2 regions of the Kitasatospora sp. NPDC058032 genome follow, and region 2 is predicted to be linked to the other one. Evidence: riboswitches for the same ligand, from Rfam matches in the RefSeq annotation. Region 2 holds a riboswitch; the other holds the start of a gene.
The links. Region 2 has a riboswitch for magnesium ahead of ACFVUH_RS25535 (magnesium and cobalt transport protein CorA). Riboswitches for the same ligand answer to the same signal wherever they lie in the genome.
Positions count from the first base shown of each region.

Region 1 (3,200 bases), on a different contig from region 2:
CCCCCGCCGCATCGGCGTCGAACCACCAGATGGCGCCGCCGTCCGGCTCGATCTCGCTCAGGTGGACGCCCCCCGGCCGGTCGGTGACCACCCGGCGCCGCCCCGTGCCCAGGTCCCAGGCCACCGCCTGCCAGCAGTCGTCGACGAGCCGGGTCTCGACCGCGCGGCCGGCCGCCAGCGCGGCGAAGCCGGGGGACTGGAACGCCTGTGTCACTGGCCCGGCCCTTTCCGGCTCGATGATGGGAACAGGCTGCGCCGAACATCTCGAGGGCCAGTGAACTGGCGTGAAGAAAAGGACACTTGCGGAAGGTCGCGGTCACTCTAGGGGGATGTCGTGCCCACGACCAGACCTTTCGCACGGTTGGCCGAAAGACGGTTGACGTGAACACCGGGGGGCAGCGGACGCCGACGCGGCCGTTGACACGGCGTCGACGCGTCGTGGACATGCCGCTTCCAGACTGGCCGGGACAGCACATCCCCCAGCAGAGGAAGGAAGGGGACACCCATGCGCATGCGCGGTCTCCTCGCGGCAGTCGTGGTCTCGGTGGCAGCCGCCGGCCTGGTCGCACCGGTCTCGTCCGCCGCACCGGCCAAGAGCGCCGGGCCGATCGAACGGGTCGGCGGCGGCACCCACGTCCTGATCAACCCGGCGAACGCCGCCACCACCACCTGGACACCCGAGACGCGGAGCTCCCTCGACGGCCGGCCACTGAAGATCCACGCGACCGAACCCGCCGTCGCCCCGATGTCCGGCGCGCCCTCGCTCGCCAAGGCCAGCGTCTGGGTCACCACCGGGCGCCTGCTCACCGGCGGCGGAGTGTGCACCGCCAACGTCGTCTCCAGCGCCAACCGCGACGTCATCGCCACCGCCCGGCACTGCGTCGAGGGCGGCAGCGACTTCAAGTTCGCGCCCGGCTACGACGCGGGCAACGCCCCCTACGGCTGGTGGTCCTGGCGGTCGGCCGGCTGGGTGGACGCTCCCGCCCCGCAGGGCGACATCGCCTTCATCGTGCTGAACACCCTCAACGGCCGGCACATCGCGGACGTCGTCGGGGCCACCGGCATCGGCTTCAACCAGCCCATCAACAACTACGCGCACATCATCGGCATCCCCGGGAAGACCCCGGCCGCCCAGGAGCACATGCTCTGGTGCGGCGGCCAGCCGGTGGCCGGCCCCGAGCAGCCGTCCACCGCGCTGATCGACAACTGCAACGGCCTGAGCGGAGGTTCCAGCGGCGGACCGTTCTTCGTGAACTACGACCAGACCGACGGTTCGGCCGTGCAGACCGGCGACTTCGTGACGGGCTACAGCTGGCAGGGCAAGTGGTGGGCGGTGAACTCCTACTACCGCGACGACGCCTACAACGTCTTCAACGGGGCGCAGCACGCCTGATCGCCCCCCGGCACCGACCGCACGCGCGGTGCCACCCCCGCCGCCGGGCCCCACCGACCCGGCGGCGCGGGCGCGTTCCGCCGCCGAACCCGACGGCGGCGGCCGGCACCTCCCCGCACGCCAAGGCAAAGGTTCTACCAAGAACGCAAGTACGGCGCGGGCGAGGGTCTATGCTTTTCGAGGTTTGAAGAGGCACCTCGTTCGGTGAGGCGTCTTCACGGACACAGGCCACTGACCCGACGACGTCGAGAGACGCCCAGGTTCAGGACAGGTCTTCCCGGGTTAAGGGTTGATCCCAAGTGGCTTCCGGCCGGTGGGCCGGATTACGCCGTGGAGTGCCAAAGCTCTGACGAGTTGGGGTGAGCCGGCCGCTGTCGCGCGCCGGCGAACTCCTTGCCGCGTCGATGACACGCACCGTGAGGGTGCGTCCGGCCGGGAGGAGGCGAGAGACATGGATTGCAGTAGTCCGGGCCACAGTCGCCCCTGCACCCGCCTGCCCTCGTTCACCTCCGGCACGCGGTAACCGTTCTCCCCGCACACGATTCCGGCGCCGCACCGCACGCCGCCGCCTCGGCTCCGCCATGCCCTCATCGGCTCCCGGGCCGTCGCGGCGCGTCGCGGCGCGCCCGCCCTCGGGGGGACCTGCTGCCGCGCGCCCCCTGACCTCCCCCGCTTCCGGGGGCCGGGAGGCCCGTCATGACCGCCGCCAACGCCACACCGATGATCGTCCCGACCGTCGACTTCCTCCTCCGCCTCGCCACCGGCGTCGCCTGCGGCGCGCTGATCGGCGTCGAACGCCAATGGCGGGCCCGGATGGCCGGCCTGCGCACCAACGCCCTGGTCGCCGCCGGCGCCACCCTGTTCGTCCTCTACAGCGAGGCCGTCGGCGACCCCGGCAGCCCCACCAGGGTCGCCTCCTACGTCGTCTCCGGCATCGGCTTCCTCGGCGGTGGCGTCATCCTGCGCGACGGCGCCGGCGTCCGCGGTCTCAACACCGCCGCCACGCTGTGGTGTTCGGCCGCCGTCGGGGTGCTCGCCGGCTCCGGCAAGCTGGAGCTCGCCGCCCTCGGCACCCTGACCGTGCTCGCCGTCCACCTGGTCCTGCGCCCGGCCGGCCGGCTGCTCGACCGTGCCCCGCAGTCCGGCAGCGACCCCGACTCCGCCACCCGCGCCACCATCCACCTGGCCTGCGACCGCAAGTCCGAGACCCACATCCGCGCCCTGCTCCTGCAGGCCCTCGCCGCCTCCGGCCTCGCGCCCACCGGCCTGCGGGCCCGCCGCACCGACAGCGGCGAGATCACCAGCCTGCGCGCCACCGTCGCCATCACCGGACAGGTCGCCCCGGCGCTCGAACAGGTCGTCACCCGGCTCTCGCTGGAACCGGGCGTGCGCGACCTGCACTGGCACCTGGAGGACGAGCACGACCGCACCGAGCAGTCCGCACTCGCCTGAGGACAGCACCGCACCACCGGCACCACCCGAACCACAGCAGATCAGACGTCAGAAGGAGGCCGTCCCCATGACCGTAGTCGCACGCCCCCGCCGGACGGGCAGAGGCATCGCCATCACCGGAGTCCTGGCAGTCCTGGCCCTCGAGGCCGTCGCCCTGGGCACCGCTCCCACCGGCCTGCGATCCGTGATCGGCGGCGTCCTGTTCGGTTCCTCCGTCACCGGCCTCGTCCTCGCCCTCCTCCTGGCCCGCACCGGCAGCCGCACCACGCGGACCAGTCCCGCCGCTCCCGCGGGCGACAACCGGCAGTTCAGCGCACGGAGGTTCTCGGCATGACGTTCCCCAAGCCGTTCCCCG
Region 1 is NZ_JBHVRK010000006.1:396,028-399,227, reverse strand. Features, by position in the region: gene ACFVUH_RS13595 (alpha/beta hydrolase family protein) at 1-214, opposite strand, end outside; gene ACFVUH_RS13590 (trypsin-like serine peptidase) at 506-1,393, shown strand; M-box (ykoK) riboswitch at 1,583-1,759, shown strand; gene ACFVUH_RS13585 (MgtC/SapB family protein) at 2,090-2,845, shown strand; gene ACFVUH_RS13580 (hypothetical protein) at 2,913-3,179, shown strand; gene ACFVUH_RS13575 (ABC transporter permease) at 3,176-3,200, shown strand, end outside.
Region 1: it holds a riboswitch for magnesium, as region 2 does, so the genes downstream of both, ACFVUH_RS13585 (MgtC/SapB family protein) here and ACFVUH_RS25535 (magnesium and cobalt transport protein CorA) in region 2, are expected to answer to the same signal.

Region 2 (3,200 bases):
TGCGGGGCGTCGACATGGCGCCGAGGTTAACCCGCGGCGCCCGGCGGGCGCATCCCGATTTACCGGGGGACCGACATTCCGGAAAGTCCTTGCCCGGGCATGTCCGTGACATGTTCGATGTGCCCATGGGGCGTAGCGAGCTCGTTCTGATGACCGATCACAGCTCGACCGAAGGCAGCCGGGAGGCGTTGGCGGCCGCCGTTCGGCGGCTCACCGGACGGGCACCGGTGCTGCTCGACGCGCGGCACTTCATGACCGGCGGACCGGACGGGCCGGCCGGCGGCGGCCGGGTGCGCGGCACCGGCGACGGCGTCGCCCTGGAGGTTCCCGCCGAGGGCCTCGCGGTGACCGCCCGGTCGGTGATCCTCTACGAGATACCGCCGCACCGGCGCCCGGAGCTCGTCGACTGCCAGCGGATCCTGCGCGAGCACGGCGTCCGCTCGCTCGGCACCGCCGCCGACGGATGGCGGACGGCGAGCGACAAGCGGCTCACCGTCGAGAGCTTCGCCCGCGACGGCGTGCGCCAGATGCCCACCGTCACGCTCTCCCGGCCCACCGCCGCCGAGGCCGCCGAGGTGTTCGACCGGCTCGGCGGCGACGTCTGGGCCCGCCCGACCGTCGGTATGAGCGGGCAGGACGTCTTCCACGTCACCACCCACGCCCAGCTCGCCGAGGCGGCCGAGTGCTACGCGCAGGTCGGCAGCGACTGGCTGCTCGCCCGGGACGCCCGCAACTTCACCGCCGACGGCCGCCGCCACCAGTACCGGGTGACCGTGCTCGGCGGGCGGGCACTGCGCGCCGTCGAACACGTGCAGGACGACCCGGACGAGCCGTGCAACCTCGCCCGGGGCGCCGTCTCCACCCCGCTGCCGCTGGCGGAGCTGCCCGCCGGGCTGGCGGAGCTGGCGGTGGCGGCCACCGGGTCGGTCGGGCTGCCGTTCGCGGCCGTCGACCTCGCGGCGGAGAGCGGCGGCGTGGTCTTCGAGGTCAACGTCCACCCCGCGTTCGGCTCGCCCGGCGCGCTGGAGGCGGTCGCCGTGCCGTACGTGGCGGCCCACCTCGGGTCCTCCCACTGACCCCGGAGCCGCCCCCCGAAGCCGCTCCCGATCCGGCTCCGGCCCGACCCCCGGTCCACCCGAGGAACGTGACGCGGCGTCGGAGAACCGCGCGCAGCGGTGCCCGCCGCCGCTGCGCGCCCCTGCCGGGTCACCGCAGGACCCCCGGTCGAAGGACCCCTTTCGGGGGTACTAGACTCGGGGAGGTTGTGAAGGCACCTCGTTCGGTGAGGCGTCGCCATGGACACAGGCCACTGACCCCACGACGTCGAGAGACGCCCAGGGTCAGGACAGGTCTCCCCGGCCTAAGGGGTGACCCCAAGTGGCTGCACCCCGGAATCCCGGGGCGCTACGCCGTGGCGTGCCAAAGCTCTGACGAGATTCAGGGGTGCCCGCCCGTCGTCGCGGCGCCCGTGTGCGCCCGCTCGGCGGTGTGGAGCCTCCTGGTGGCCCGGTAACGGCGACCCCGCGCGGGCGCCCCGACGGCGAGGAGGTGAGAGCAGTGGAGTGCGGTAGTCCGGGTCGAAGTCGGCCCCGCCCCAGGACGTCCCCCACTCTTCCTGGCACCCGGCACCCCTCCTCCCGTACCGCTCCCGACCCCCGCCGCACCGCCCGCCGCTGACCCCGGCGCGGACGCGCGCGGCCCGGGCGCGGTGCGTGGTGGAGGACGGCCGGGCGCCTCCCGCCCGCCCCGCATCCCGCGACGTGCCACGTCCCCGGGTGCGGCGGCCCCCGAACCGCGGAGGTACCCCGTCATGTCCGACTGGCGTGTGCGCGCTGTGCGCGCGAGCAAGCGTCCCTTCACCCGTCCCGTCACCCCGGCCGGCGGCGCGCCCGCCCAGCCCGCCCCCGAGCACTCCATGGACCCGCGCCCGGACCAGCCGGTCGAGCACGTGAGCCTGGAGCGCTCCGTCGTCGACGCGGCCGTCTACCGCGACGGCCACCGGGTGCAGTCGGCCGCCAACCTGGCCGACGTCTACCGCGAACTGCCCGGCAAGCCCGGCACGATGGCCTGGATCGGGCTCTACCGCCCCGCCGAGGCCCAGCTGCTGGAGGCCGCCGAGCGGTTCAACCTGCACGAACTGGCCGTCGAGGACGCCATCGTCGCCCACCAGCGCCCCAAGCTGGAGCGCTACGGCGACACCCTCTTCGTGGTCCTGCGCGCCGCCCGCTACCTGGACGACGTGGAGGAGGTCGACTTCGGCGAGATCCACCTCTTCGTCGGCCCCGACTTCGTCCTCACCGTCCGCCACTCCCAGGCCCCCGACCTCTCCGCCGTCCGCCGCCGCGTGGAGGCCGACCCCGAACTGCTGGCCCTCGGCCCCGAGGCCGTCCTGTACGCCGTGCTCGACGCCGTCGTCGACGGCTACGCCCCGGTCATCGCCGGCCTCCAGCACGACATCGACGAGATCGAGACCGAGGTCTTCGGCGGCGACCCGCAGGTGTCCCGGCGCATCTACGAACTCTCCCGCGAGGTCATCGAGTTCCAGCGCGCCACCCGCCCGCTGCTGGAGATCATGAAGAGCCTGGAGGCCGGCTTCGGCAAGTACGGCACCGACGAGGAGCTCCAGCGCTACCTGCGCGACGTCGCCGACCACGCCACCTACGCCGCCGAGCGCGTCGACGGCTTCCGCCAGATGCTGCAGAACATCCTCACCGTCAACGCCACCCTGGTCTCCCAGCGGCAGAACGAGGAGATGAAGCAGCTCGCCGAGGCCGGCCACGCCCAGAACGACGAGATCAAGAAGATCTCCTCCTGGGCGGCCATCCTCTTCGCCCCGACCCTGATCGGCACCGTCTACGGCATGAACTTCGACGAGATGCCGGAACTCCACTGGGCCTTCGGCTATCCCTTCGCCATCGCGCTGATGGCCCTCGTCTGCACCAGCCTCTACTTGATCTTCAAGCGCCGCAACTGGCTGTAGACGGCGAGTCTGTCTCGCCGATCAACAGCACACCAGCAAACGACGTGCGCGGTCGACTCCAGTCCGTGGGGAGAGCGAACGGCGGCGGCTGGGTACCCGACGGGGCCATGAGTTGTCGGCCCCTGCTTGAGCAGCCATGGCATCGGGACCCGGACCGCAGAGGTCCGGGTCCCGATCGGGCAGTTCCACTACTCGGTGCTCTGCACCAGATCCCGGGCCT
Region 2 is NZ_JBHVRK010000017.1:91,044-94,243, forward strand. Features, by position in the region: gene ACFVUH_RS25530 (RimK family alpha-L-glutamate ligase) at 150-1,076, shown strand; M-box (ykoK) riboswitch at 1,268-1,442, shown strand; gene ACFVUH_RS25535 (magnesium and cobalt transport protein CorA) at 1,811-2,980, shown strand; gene ACFVUH_RS25540 (hypothetical protein) at 3,169-3,200, opposite strand, start outside.